2 regions of the Pseudoduganella sp. LjRoot289 genome follow, and region 1 is predicted to be linked to the other one. Evidence: predicted binding sites of a transcription regulator. Region 1 holds the regulator's gene; the other holds the start of a gene.
The links. The regulator sigma-54, encoded in region 1, starts transcription at its own class of promoters, with help from an activator protein. The targets are predictions, from matches to a motif close to TGGCANGNAANCTGCTTT.
Positions count from the first base shown of each region.

Region 2: a site for sigma-54 is predicted at 2,850-2,867, ahead of ACSQ8Y_RS27670 (flavin monoamine oxidase family protein). Genes of this name have one in related genera too.

Region 1 covers NZ_CAXUPN020000001.1:6,264,214-6,270,742, forward strand. Annotated here, with positions in the region: gene lptA (lipopolysaccharide transport periplasmic protein LptA) at 1-52, shown strand, start outside; gene lptB (LPS export ABC transporter ATP-binding protein) at 55-816, shown strand; gene ACSQ8Y_RS26990 (RNA polymerase factor sigma-54) at 823-2,307, shown strand; gene hpf (ribosome hibernation-promoting factor, HPF/YfiA family) at 2,375-2,731, shown strand; gene ACSQ8Y_RS27000 (enoyl-CoA hydratase/isomerase family protein) at 2,826-3,905, shown strand; gene ACSQ8Y_RS27005 (PAS domain S-box protein) at 4,107-6,529, shown strand, end outside.
Region 2 covers NZ_CAXUPN020000001.1:6,420,830-6,427,358, reverse strand. Annotated here, with positions in the region: gene ACSQ8Y_RS27685 (TonB-dependent receptor plug domain-containing protein) at 1-256, opposite strand, end outside; gene ACSQ8Y_RS27680 (RidA family protein) at 293-817, opposite strand; gene ACSQ8Y_RS27675 (c-type cytochrome) at 826-1,248, opposite strand; gene ACSQ8Y_RS27670 (flavin monoamine oxidase family protein) at 1,245-2,813, opposite strand; gene ACSQ8Y_RS27665 (Mu transposase C-terminal domain-containing protein) at 3,153-5,000, opposite strand; gene ACSQ8Y_RS27660 (DEAD/DEAH box helicase) at 5,253-6,529, opposite strand, start outside.

The sequences.
Region 1 (6,529 bases):
GCCGGCAACTGCGCCCGCACCGGCGCCGGTGCAGCCTGCGGCGGGGAAATGACGATGGCGGAACACACTCCAAGCTGCAACAGCACCCTGGTCGTGCGCGGCCTGCAGAAGACCTACGGCAAGCGCCAGGTGGTGCACGACGTCTCGCTGCAGGTCGAGTGCGGCGAGGTGGTCGGCCTGCTCGGCCCCAACGGCGCCGGCAAGACCACCTCCTTCTACATGATCGTCGGCCTGGTGCCGTCCGACGCGGGCAGCATCGACATCGCCGGCGTGGACGTGTCGAGCATGCCGATCCACCAGCGCGCCACGCTGGGCCTGTCCTACCTGCCGCAGGAAGCGTCCGTGTTCCGCAAGCTGACGGTGGAGGAGAACATCCGCGCCGTGCTGGAGATCCAGAAGGTGGACGGCAAGCGGCTGAGCAAGGCGCAGATCGACGAGCGCCTGGACCGCCTGCTGGCCGACCTGCAGATCGAGAAGCTGCGCGAGAACGCGGCGCTGTCGCTGTCCGGCGGCGAGCGCCGCCGCGTCGAGATCGCGCGCGCGCTGGCCACCAATCCGCGCTTCGTGCTGCTCGACGAACCCTTCGCCGGCGTCGACCCGATCGCCGTGATCGAGATCCAGCGCATCGTGCGCTTCCTCAAGGAGCGCGGCATCGGCGTGCTGATCACCGACCACAACGTGCGCGAAACGCTGGGCATCTGCGACCGCGCCTATATCATCAACCAGGGTAGCGTGCTCGCGTCCGGCCGGCCGGACGACATCATCGCCGACGAATCGGTGCGGCGCGTCTACCTCGGCGAACACTTCCGCATGTAAGCACCCATGAAACAGTCTCTGCAACTCCGCACCTCGCAGCATCTGGCGCTCACGCCGCAGCTGCAGCAATCGATCCGCTTGCTGCAGTTGTCCACGCTGGAGCTGCACCAGGAACTGGAGCAGCTGCTGGGCGACAATCCCCTGCTGGAACGGCTGGACGATCCGCTCGACCGCTCGCTGCGCCTGCTTGGCGACGGCGCCATCAACCAGACCCAGTCCAGCGGCGCCGAAGCGTCGCCGGCCGACGTCGGCGCGCCGGCGCAGGACAGCGCGCCCGCGCAGGAAGCCGAAGCGTTCGAGAGCGGCGACGGCGACAGCGCCAGCAACGCCGAGGCCGACAGCGACTGGAGCGACGCCGGCCGCAGCAAGGCGCCCGACGACGAGGACTCGCGCCCGCAGCTCGAGGCCAGCCACTGCACCTTGCGCGAGCACCTGATGGAACAGATGCGCGTGACGGTGCAGCAGCCGCGCGACCGCGTGCTGATGGAGCTGATCATCGACGCGCTGGACGAGAACGGCTACCTGGAAGAGAGCCTGGAGGACATCCACGCCCGCCTGCCGGAAGAGGCCGATGTCGAGCTCGACGAGCTGCAGACGGCGCTGACCCTGCTGCAATCGTTCGACCCGATCGGCGTCGGCGCGCGCAGCGCGTCCGAGTGCCTGTCGCTGCAGATCCGGCGCATGCCGGGCGTGCCCCTGGTGACGCGCCGCATGGCCGTCACCATCGTCGAAAAGCACCTGGCCTGGTTCGCGCAGCGCGAATTCAACAAGCTCAAAAAAGCCCTCGACTGCGACGACGAGGACTTGCGCGAAGCGCAAACGGTGATACGGCTGTGCAATCCGCACCCGGGCGCGGAGTTCGCCTCCGACGTGTCCGACTACGTGGTGCCGGACGTGATCGTGAAGAAGGCGCGCAATGGCTGGCAGGTCTCCTTGAACAACGACGTGATGCCGCGCCTGCGCGTAAACGCGCTGTATGCCAACATGCTCAAGCAGGGCAAGGGCGAGTCCGCCATGGGCGCGCAGCTGCAGGAAGCGAAGTGGCTGATCAAGAATATGCGCCAGCGTTTCGACACCATCCTGCGCGTCGCGCAGGCGATAGTAGAAAGACAAAAGAACTTTTTCAGCCATGGCGCGGTTGCCATGAGACCCCTTGTGTTGCGTGAAATTGCTGATACACTGGGACTACACGAGAGCACTATTTCTCGGGTAACAACTCAGAAATACATGCTGACTCCGCATGGCATGTTTGAGTTGAAATATTTCTTTGGCAGCCACGTCGCCACCGAAGCAGGAGGAGAAGCATCCTCGACGGCGATACGGGCGCTGATAGTGCAATTGACAGGAGCTGAAGACCCGAAAAATCCATTATCCGACAGTAAGATTGCGGACATGCTGGGGGAACAAGGCATGGTAATTGCGCGACGGACTGTTGCCAAGTATCGCGAAGCTCTGAAAATCCCACCGGTTAGTCTGCGTAAAGCTTTGTAGTTTTACTTGGGTTCCCCTACGCGCCAACAAGACGACAGCGTATGAGCCCTCTTCTTTAGGAGTGTGTATGAATCTCACCATCAGTGGACATCATCTCGAAGTGACGCCAGCCATCCGTGAATACGTGCAGAGCAAGCTGGAGAGGATCAAACGCCATTTCGATCAAGTTATTGATATTGCTGTCATCCTGACCGTAGATAACCTCACCGAGAAAGACAAAAGGCAAAAGGCCGAAATCAATCTGCGCATGTCCGGCAAGACCGTGTACGTGGAAAGCCTGTCGCAAGACCTGTATGCTGCCATCGATACGCTGATCGACAAACTGGACCGCCAAGTCATGAAATACAAATCGAAAGTGCAGGAGCACGGCCACGACGCCATCAAACACCTCCCCGACACTTACGAACCCGCCGCCACCCTGTAGGGTCCCCGGCACTCCAACAAAGGGCGCATCTGGCGCCCTTTTTTGCGGCCATCGATCTAGAATACGGTATTGTTGATTTAGCTGATTTAAACCCATGAGCGGACACGTCCTCACGCAAGTTTCCAACGGCACCGGCTTCATCACGCTCGACCGCCCGAAGGCCCTGAACTCCCTGTCGCTGGACATGGTGCGCGCCCTGACCTCCGCCTTGCTGGCCTGGCGCGACGACAGCGCCGTGGCCGCCGTGGTGATACGCAGCAGCAGCGAGAAGGCCTTGTGCGCGGGCGGCGACATCCGCTTCTTCCACGACGTGGGCCGCGCCACGCCGCAGGGCGGCAGCGCGCTGCTGGAGGATTTCTTCACCGAGGAATACGCGCTCAACCACCTGATCCACTATTACCCTAAACCGTATATCGCGTTAATGGACGGCGTGGTGATGGGCGGCGGCATGGGCATCGCGCAGGGCGGACCGGACTGCGGCGTGCGCGTCGTCAGCGGGCGGACGAAGATGGCGATGCCCGAGGTGAACATCGGCCTGTTCCCCGACGTCGGCGGCAGCCATTTCCTGTCGCACGCGCCGGGCCGCCTGGGCCGCTACCTGGGCCTGACCGGGCTGACCGTGGGCGCGCCGGACGCGCTGTACGTGGGACTGGCCGATCATTACGTGCCGGAAGCCGAATGGCAGGCGCTGGGCGACTTGCTGGAAGTCGTGCCGGGCGCGGAATTGCGCGAGGCCGTGCAGGCCTACGCTGCGGGCTTTGACGCCGGCGCCGGCGTGCTGGAAGGCGAGCGTGCCGCCATCGAGCGCCACTTCGCAGCCGACAGCGTGGCGGCCATCATGGCCTCGCTGGCCGGGGACGAGGGCGCGTTCGCGCAGAAGGCGCTGGCAGCGATGCGGACCCGGTCGCCGCTGATGATGTGCGTGACCTTGGAACTGTTGAACCGCGGCGCCTCGCTCGGCGTGGCGGACTGCCTGCGCATGGAGCGCAACGTGGTGCGTCGCAATTTCGAGCACGGCGAAGTGCTCGAAGGCGTGCGCGCGCTGGTGGTCGACAAGGACAACGCGCCGCAGTGGTCGCCGGCGACGCTGGAGGAGGTGACGCCGGCGCTGGTGGCCGGCTTCTTCGCGCCGCCGTGGCCGGCGCACGCGCACCCGCTGCGCCACCTGGCCTAGCCGCCGCCCGGCGCCGGCCCGCGCTTATCCCTACCCCCGAATCAACCTTTCCCTATGTTGGCGCGGCCGCGCCTTTGCTATCGTCTGCATGGGCCGGCCGATGGCGCGCCGCGCCATCGACAGCCGCGGCCGAAGGGGATGGTTTGGTGAGCAGGATAGACAAACGCGCAGTGCGGCCGGGCCGCACGATGGAAGGCTGACATGCACCGCACCCTGGCGCGCCAGTTGCGCCGTTTTTGCGGGATCGACAGCCCCGAGGCTTGGCGCGCCTTGCTGGACGCGCTGCCGGCGGCGGGCGCGCTGCCCGGCATGCCGCCGCCGGTGGCGGCCCTGCTGGGCGGCCTGGAACAACTGGTCGAACAGATCGACCGCAATTTCGTGCGCTACGAGCACGACGTCGCGCTGCGCGCGCACGTGCTGGAACTGCGCTCGGGCGAGCTGACCCAGGCCAATGCCCGCCTGCGGGACGAACTCGGCAGCCGCAACCGGACCTTGCATTCGGTGCGGCTGGCCATGGCTGAACTGCTGCGCCATGAGGACGGCGCCCGCGCGCTGCCCCCCGAGGAGGATCTGGAGGGGCTGTCGGCCCTGCTGCCCGATCTGGTGCGGCGCCAGCAGGCCGGCCGGATCGAATTGATCAACCAGCGTTTCGCGCTGGACCAGCATGCCATCGTCAGCATCGTCGACACCAGCCGCCGCATCATCTACGTCAACGAGAAGTTTTGCCTGGTCACCGGCTACGCGCGCGAGGAACTGCTGGGCTGCGGCTATGCGGTGCTCGATTCCGGCCAGCATGACGCCAGCTATTTCGAGCAGGTGTGGAAGACGGTGGAAAGCGGGCAGGCCTGGCACGGGGAGGTGCACAACCGGGCCAAGGGCGGCCGCCCGTACAGCGTGTACGCCACCATGGTGCCTTTCCTGGACGGCGACGGCCGCCCCTATCAATACGTGTCGATCGAGACCGACATCACCGAAAACAAATTCCTGTCCGAGATCGTCGCCACCAGCGAAAGGCAGTACCGCACGCTGGTCAACAGCCTGCGCGAGGCGGTGTTCCGGACCGACGCGCGCGGCTGCATGACCTTCGTCAATCCGGCCTGGACCGACATCACCGGCTACACGGTGGACGAGACGCTGGGCCATGCTTGCGTCGAGTTCATCCACCCCGACGACCTGGCGCCGGCGCGCCTGCAGTTGGCCCAGCTGCTGGGCGGCCGGGCGGTGCCGCTGAAGCGCGAGCTGCGCTGCCGCACGCGCGACGGCGGCTTATGCTGGCTCGGGGTCCACGTGCGCGCCGAACTGGGCGAGGACGGCCAGCCGAACGGCTTGAGCGGCACGCTGCACGATGTCTCGGAGCGGCGCCGGGCGGCCGAGCAAATCCAGGAAAACCTCAGTTTCGTCGACGCCTTGTTCGATTCCATCCCGCTGCCGGTCAGCCTGAAGGATGCCGACGGCCGCTACCTGCGCGTCAACCAGGCTTATCTCACCTTCTTCTCCACCACCGAGGAGCGCTTGCGCGGCAAATCCCTGGCGCAGGTTGTGCCGAGCGGCAACTCCACCATCCATGCCGAGCGCGACCGCGAAGTGCTGGCCAGCGGCGTGCCGCAAATCTACCAGGACACCTTCCGCATGGGCGACGGGCGCCCGGTCGACCTGCTGGTCAGCAAGGCCTTGCTGCGCGGCGCCGACGGCCGCGCGCGCGGGGTGATCGGGGTGGTGGTCGACGTCACGACGCAGGCCGAAGCGGTGCGCGCGCTGCGCCAGGCCAAGGAAGCGGCCGATGCCGCCAGCCGCGCGAAAAGCGACTTCCTGGCCAATATGAGCCATGAGATCCGCACCCCGCTCAACAGCGTCATCGGCATGACCCTGCTGGCCTTGAAGGCTGCGCCGTCGGCCCGCCTGCAGGACTACCTGGGCAAGATCCGGCTGTCGGGCGAGCATTTGCTGGGTTTGATCGACGACATCCTCGATTTCTCCAAGATCGAGGCCGGCATGCTGACGCTGGAGTATGCCCCGTTCGACCCGGCGCAGCTGCTGGCCAAGGTCCTGGCCCAGGTGGCCGGGCGGGCGTCCGCCAAGGGCTTGCGGCTCGACAGCGCGGTGGCGCCTGAACTGAGCGGCTGGCTGCGCGGCGACGGCTTGCGCCTGAGCCAAGTGCTGATCAATCTGGTCGGCAATGCCGTCAAGTTTACCGACGCCGGCGCCGTCGGCGTGGCGGTGACGGTGCGCGCTCAGGACCCGGCCCGCTGCAGCCTGCTGTTCGAGGTGCGCGACAGCGGCATCGGCATCAGCGCCGAGCAATTGGGCCGTTTGTTCCAGTCCTTCCACCAGGCCGACAGTTCGACCACCCGCAAATACGGCGGCACCGGCCTGGGACTGGCGATCTGCAAGCGCCTGGTGGAACAGATGGGCGGGGAGCTGGGCGTCGACAGCATCGAGGGCCAGGGCAGCCGCTTCTGGTTCGCACTGACCTTGGAGCGGGCAGCGCGTCCGGCGCAATTGGCCGCGCCGCCGGCGGCGCAGCCGCAGACCTTGCACGGCATGCGCGTGCTGGTGGTCGACGACCACGAATTCAACCAGCAGGTGGCGCGCGAATTCCTGGAGCTGGCCGGTGTCGAGGTGGC
Region 2 (6,529 bases), 160 kb from region 1:
GGGCCAGCGAGGCGTTGTCGAGCACCTGGATCGGCGAGGCGCTGTTTTCCACCTTCAGGCCGCTGGCGCGGGTGCCGGTCACGATCACCGCGCCCGCCGACACCGGCGTGACGGCGGCCCCCGCCGCCGCCACGGCCTGTGCTTCTTCGGCCGCCGCATCGACAGCTGCGCCGACCGCTGCGTCGGCAGCCAGCGCGTATCCCGAGTACAGCACCGTGATGGCTGCTGCGCATGCTTTCAATTTGGCCTTGTGCATAACGATATCCCTTGGGTTGAGTGACTTCTTATGTGCTTATTTTTTTGCGGCGACCACTTCGATTTCAACCAGCCAGCCCGGCACGTTCAGCGCCGCCACCTGCATGACCGCGCGCGCGGGCAGGTTGGGCTGGCTGCCGCCGAAGAACTGCGTATAGGCCTCCATGAACCCCTTGACGTCGGCCCGGTTGCCTTTGGCCGGGTCGCCGACCAGAAAAACCTGCATCTTCACCACGTCGCCCATGGCCAGGTTCATGCCCTTGAGGATCTCGTCGATCTTCTTCAGCACGCCCATGGTCTGGGTCCTGGTGTCGCCATAGGCCGCCAGCGAGTCGGGCGCGGCGTTCTTGTCGGTCACGGGCGGCACCTGGCCGCTGATGAAGTGGATGGTGGCGCCCGGCGGCAGCGTCACCGCCTGGGCGATGGGGAAGTCGGAACCGGGGATCTTGTGGCGGATGATTTCCTGTGCCTGCGCCTGCGCCTGCGCCTGCGCCAGGTTCGGGGCCAGCGCCGACAACAGCGCCAGCGCGGAGAAGGAGCTCGTAACGATGGTTTTCTTCATGGTCTCTTTCAGTGTTTGTTGGACATCCGGCCGTTCGCGTATTGCGGCACGCCCAGCCTGGTGCGCAGCGTGCCCACTTCTTCCCCCGCCAATGGCGGCGCCTTGTTGCCCCAGGCGCCACGCGCAAAACTGAGCACGGCGGCGATGTCCTCGTCGCTCAGGCTGGCGCTGAAGTCCGGCATGCCGCCGCGCCCCTGCAGCAGCACCGAGGCCACCTCCGGCGCAGGCCCCTGCACCAGCGGGTTGCCCGCCAGCGCGGGAAAAGCGCCCGGGATGCCTTTGCCGCTGGCCTGGTGGCAGGCCGCGCAGTTTCTCAGGAACAGCGCCTTGCCGGCCGGCGCCTGCGCCGGCCCTTGCGCGCCCGCCAGCGGCGCGGCGCACAGGCCAGCGGCGGCCGCCATCAGCATCGCGACAATCCGGGGATCCTTCATGCGCTGGCCCTTTCATGGATCTTGGCCAGCTGCTGCCAGGCCGATTCGATGGCGCCGGCCTGCCAGCCGGTCAGGTAGCTCAGGTGTTCGCCGGCCAGCAGCACCCGCCCCTCGCCTTCCAGCAGCACCGGATAGGCGTGCTTGCGGCTTTCCTCGTTCCAGTCGGCCCAGCCGCCCAGGTTGTACTGCACGCGGTGCCAGGCCACGGAAAACGCGTTCTCGAACGATGCGCGGTAGGCAGGGAAGATCTTCTCGCCCGCCGCGAGCGCGAATTCGGCGCGCTCGCCTGGCGTCATGGCGCTCACTTCGATGGCCGCAGTCTGGTAGTTGTAATAGCCGAGCAGCACGCCCTTGCGCTTCTGCCAGCTGGACGACGGCAGCGAAATGGTGTTGATGCCCTCGATGTCGGTGAGCACATGGCCGCCGTAGATCTGGTCGTCCTCCTCCCAGAAGCGGCGCTTCATCTGCAGGCCGATCTTGCCGACCGGCGCGTAGGCCACCTGCTTGATGGCGGCCTTGAAGCCGGGCGAGAAATCGCTGTCGACCATGCGCAGCACCGACAGCGGTATCGTGCACAGGCAGTAATCGGCGGACTCCGTGGACAGCTTGCCGCTGGCGCTGTCCTTGAAGGTGACCGACACCTTGTTCTCGCCGTGGAAGATGCGCTGCACCTCGGCGCGGTAGCGGATATGCCTGCCGACCCGTTTTTCAAACGCCTTCGCGATCTGGTCCATGCCGCCCACCGGCTGGAACATGGTGTTCTGCATGGGAAAGTCCTGCACCGCGCTGTACACCTTGCCGACCTGCGATTCCAGCAAGTCCTTGAAACCGAGCGGGTCGGACTCCTTGCCGGCCCCCGGCATCATGCCCGCGCCGGGATTGACGGCGTAGCCGCGGCCGCTGCGGCCCTTGTAGCGCAGGTCGCCCGCGTCGAGCTGGCCCTCATGCGCCAGGTAGTCCAGCAGCAGGCGCTGGTCCTGCTCGGTCAGGGCCTGGTCGATCTGCCTGGCCTTGACCGACTTGGCCAGCAGCTCGGCCACATGGCCGCGCAGGTCGGCCTTGATCTGGGCCGGGCGCAAGCGCTGCTTCGACAGCGGTCCGCCGTTTTCCAGGTAGACGATGGAATGGTCGTTGTCGTTGACCATGACTTCCAGCGGCACTTCGAACAAGCGCGTGTAGTGCAGCGTGGACTGGTGGTGCAGCGGAATGCGCCACGGGCCGTGGTTGATGTAGTGGCCCTGGTCGAACTGGCAGCGCTGCTCCTCGCCGCCCAGCTCCGTCAGGGCGAAGCCCTTGCGCGCAGTCTGGCAGCGGCCGCCGGCGAAGGCGCGCGCCTCCAGCACCTGGCACTGGTAGCCCAGTTTGCCCAGTTCGAAGGCGGCGGTCATACCGGCCAGTCCGGCGCCCAGGATCAGCACCTTCTTGCCCTTGCCGCTGCCGCTCAAGGCAGGCGGCGCGGACGCCCGGGATTCGATCCCCATGCCCCAGGCACGCATCGTGTTCAGCATCAGACCCGTGCCGCCTACTGCCGCGGCCCGGTACAAGAAATCTCTCCTGCTTATCATCGGCAACCTCCAGGTAGTTGGAACTACCCTTCCTGCTTAGCAATCGCCGTGCCAATAAGCTATAAATGTAATATTCATATACGAAATAAAATACAGACTTTTCCAGCGCCGAAAACAATGTTGCTGCGCCGCGCGCAGGTCGCAGGGCGGGACGGCTGGCATGGTCCGGCGCCTGGAAACGGACTCTTTTCCGCCGCGAGCAACTCTATTTTGCGGCGCAACATGACCGTACCGGGAAGGAAAAAAGGCCATGACGGTGCGAACGTCATGGCCTTCTGGGGTTGAAGCCCGGTTTTGATGCGTCGCACCATTTGAAGGCGCAAGGGGATGCGGCCGCGCCTAGCCGGCAAGCGCCGCCACGATACGTTCGAAACTGGCGTACTGCCCCGGCTGCTGTACGTGCTGTACGTGCGGGCGGGCCAGGGGGTCGCCGGCGCGCAGCCGCGCCACCTCGGCCGAGGACAGGCGGCGGTGCGCCTTGCTGCGCTCGGCAATGTGGCAGGCGTGGAAATGCATGGGCGCCTGCGGGTCGAGCAGGTAGACGGTGTCCAGGCTGGAGGCGTCGCACGCCACCTTCACCTGCCAGTGGCCGCGCTGCGCCGCACGCTCGAACCAGCGTCCTTCCACGGCGCGCGCGCAGCTGTAGTAGGTGCCGTGCAGCAGGATGCCGTCGGCAGTCACCAGCGCGTCGCTCACCGGCAGCAGGCTGCAATGCACCAGTTCCTCCGAATATTGCCGCAACGCCGCGCCGCGCATCGCCACGCCCCAGTCCCACAACTGCTGCGGGGTGCGGCCATCGTGCCCGGGCTTGTGGTTGTAGGCCATCACGCTGCCGATGGCGATGCGGGTGAACTGCTCCAGGTCCAGGACCGCGTCGACCGCGCCGCAGGGCAGGCCGCCGCTGTCGTCCGCCGCCGCGCCGGCCGACGCGGCAGCAGCGGCTATGCGGGGCAGCAGCTTGAAGCGCTTGCCCAACTCCACGCGCCAGGCCGCCGGCGCGTCCTCGTGCGCCACCAGGCAGCGCACATTGAAATTGTTGCGCAAGGTGCTGTCGGCGCAGTCGTCCGCATTGCCCAGCAGCGCGGCGTCGGCGAACAAGAGCTCCGGCAGATGCCGCGCGGGCCACGCGCCGGACACGATGTCCAGTCCATGGCGCAGGCAGTAACGGCGCTTGTCGGCCGCGCTGTTGGCCAGCGCCATCAGCGCCTGCGCCCAGCCGGGCTGCTCCATGCCGACATAAGTGCCCGCCACCACGCCGCTGAAGATGTCCGTCACCACGTACAGATAGGGTTTGCCGGTGACCTGGCCGCGGTCGGCGCGCGACACCAGCTGCACGTCGGCCTGCACCACGTCCACGCGGAAGGCGGCGCCGGGACGGCCCGGGCGCGTGACGGCGCTTTCCGGCGCCAGCGGCGGCGCGATGCGCTGCGCTTCCAGCAGCTGGTCCTGCTCCAGCCAGTAGCTGAACTGGCCGAAGGTGGGCTGCGCCTCGACCGTATCGTGGCGCTGCACGCGCAAGGTGGCGGCATCGATGCGGCGCCGGCAAAAGAAGTCGCGCAGCATCTGGTCGAAGATGGCGCGGCGCGACAGCGGCGGGTGCGCGGCCGCGTGGCGCGCGACGGCGACGCGGAACACGGCGCGCATGGGCTCGTCGACATTCACGCCCGGCGCGGCCCCCGCCTTGCGCGGCCGCCCGCGCTTGACGCCCTCGGATGCGGCGCGGGTCTTGCCCCGGCCGCCGGAGTTGGCGTAGTCGGGCAGCAGCGCGTTGGGGGTCTGGCCGCGCTGCCAGTAGCGGCGCAGGTAGCGGTAGATGGTGGGATGCGACACGCCGTGGCGCTGGGTGTACTCGGCCACCAGCTGGCCGCGCCGGCGCGGCTCGTAGATGGCCGGCTCCATGGCGGTCAGTTCGCGCACGATCTCCCAGGCGCGCGCGCGCAGCGCAAGATGCTTGGCCGGCAGCAGGTCCTGGTTCACCACCACCATGTAGGGGTCGTCCTGCAGCAGGCGCGCGCGGCCGGTCACCAGGTCGTCCTGCAGCATGGCCACGCGCGCCAGCTCCGCTTCCGCGCTGTGCGCCTGCACGTCGTACACGTAGGCGCTCGCCTGCGCCGTGTCGATCCAAAGCACGCGGATGGTTTTGCCATCCGCCCCGGCGTATTCAAGTAAGTCATTTCGGGATATCACGATGCCCTCGCTGGCCAGGAAATAATGCATTCGATGCAAATTTTGGGCCAGGTGGCAAAAAACCGTGTTTACCGGGCAAAACGGGATAGCGCTAGCACGCGAGCGCGGCGGGCAGGCGTTCTTATGGTGCAGCGCAAGGAGGCAGCGCACCGTGGGCGGGCGCCGGGACGACAAAAGGGGCCTTGCGGCCCCTTGGTCTTGCGTACTACCCGATGCGTACTTTAATGCATGCGTGCTTTAATGCATGCGTGCTTATTTAAACTTGTTGAACTTGCCCGGCTTGCGCAGCGGCTTGTCCGCGCCCGGCGGCGCCTTCTTGGCCGGCGTGTGCTTGGCCGATTCCGGCGGCATGGCGTCGGCGTGGCTGATGCGCAGCTGCTGGCCGCCCACCCACACTTTGCCCAGGTGCTGGAACACGTCGTCCGGCATGCCGTCCGGCAGTTCGAGCACGCTGTGGTCGTCGAAGATCTCGATGCGGCCGATGTATTTGGCTTCGATGCCCGCTTCGTTGGCGATGGCGCCGACGATGTTGGACGGCGTGGCCGCATGCTTGCTGCCCACTTCGATGCGGAAGGCGCTCATCGGCAGCGAGACCTTGTTCTTGTCCTTCTTTTTCTTCTTCGGCGCTTCGTCGCCGAACGCCGGCTCGCTGTCGTCGGCTTTCGGCGCCAGTTCCGGTTCAGGCTTGGCGGCGCGCTTCGGCGCAGGCGCGCGCTCGGCGGCCGGCGCGCGTTCGGCAACCGGGGCCGCCGGCGCGCGGGCCGGCGCCGCAGGACGTGCCGGGGCCAGGGCCGGGCTGGACGATGCCCCGGCCGGCGCCTTCTCGCCGTCGCGGCTCAAACGGGTCATCTGGCCGGCGATCTTGACGCCTTGCAGGTGGGTGATGGTGTCCTGCGCCAGGTCGCTCGGCATATCGAGCACGCTGTAGTCGTCGTAGATCTCGATGCGGCCGATGAACTTGGAATCGATGCCGCCTTCGTTGGCGATGGCGCCGACGATGTTGCCCGGCTTGACGCCGTGCTGGTAGCCCACTTCAATGCGGTAGGTCTGCATGCCCGGTTCCGGCTCGCGGATCACGCGCTCTTTTTTCGGGAAAGCGCGTTCGCCGCGGTCCGGACGGTCCACGCGGTCGCCGCGCTCGAAACGGTCGGGGCGGTCGCCTCGGTCGCCACGGTCGAAGCGCTCGCGTTCCGGACGGTCGCCGCGCGCCGCCTGGGCCGCAGCGGCGGCCTGCGGGCTGTCGTGCCAGCCGGTTTCCTTCTTCTTGTCCAGCAGCAGGGACTTGCCGCCGCGCGCCATCATGGCCAGCGCGGCCGCCACTTCAATGGCAGGCACGTTGTGTTCGCGCTCGTAGTCCTCGATCAGGCCCTGGAAGTGCTCCAGGCCGCCCTTGGCCAGCACTTCGGTGATCTCGTCCTTGAAGCGCGAGATGCGCACGTCGTTCACCGCCTGCAGCGACGGCAGTTCCATCACGCTCACCAGCTGGCGCGTGGCACGCTCGATGGCTTTGAGCAGCGGGCGCTCGCGCG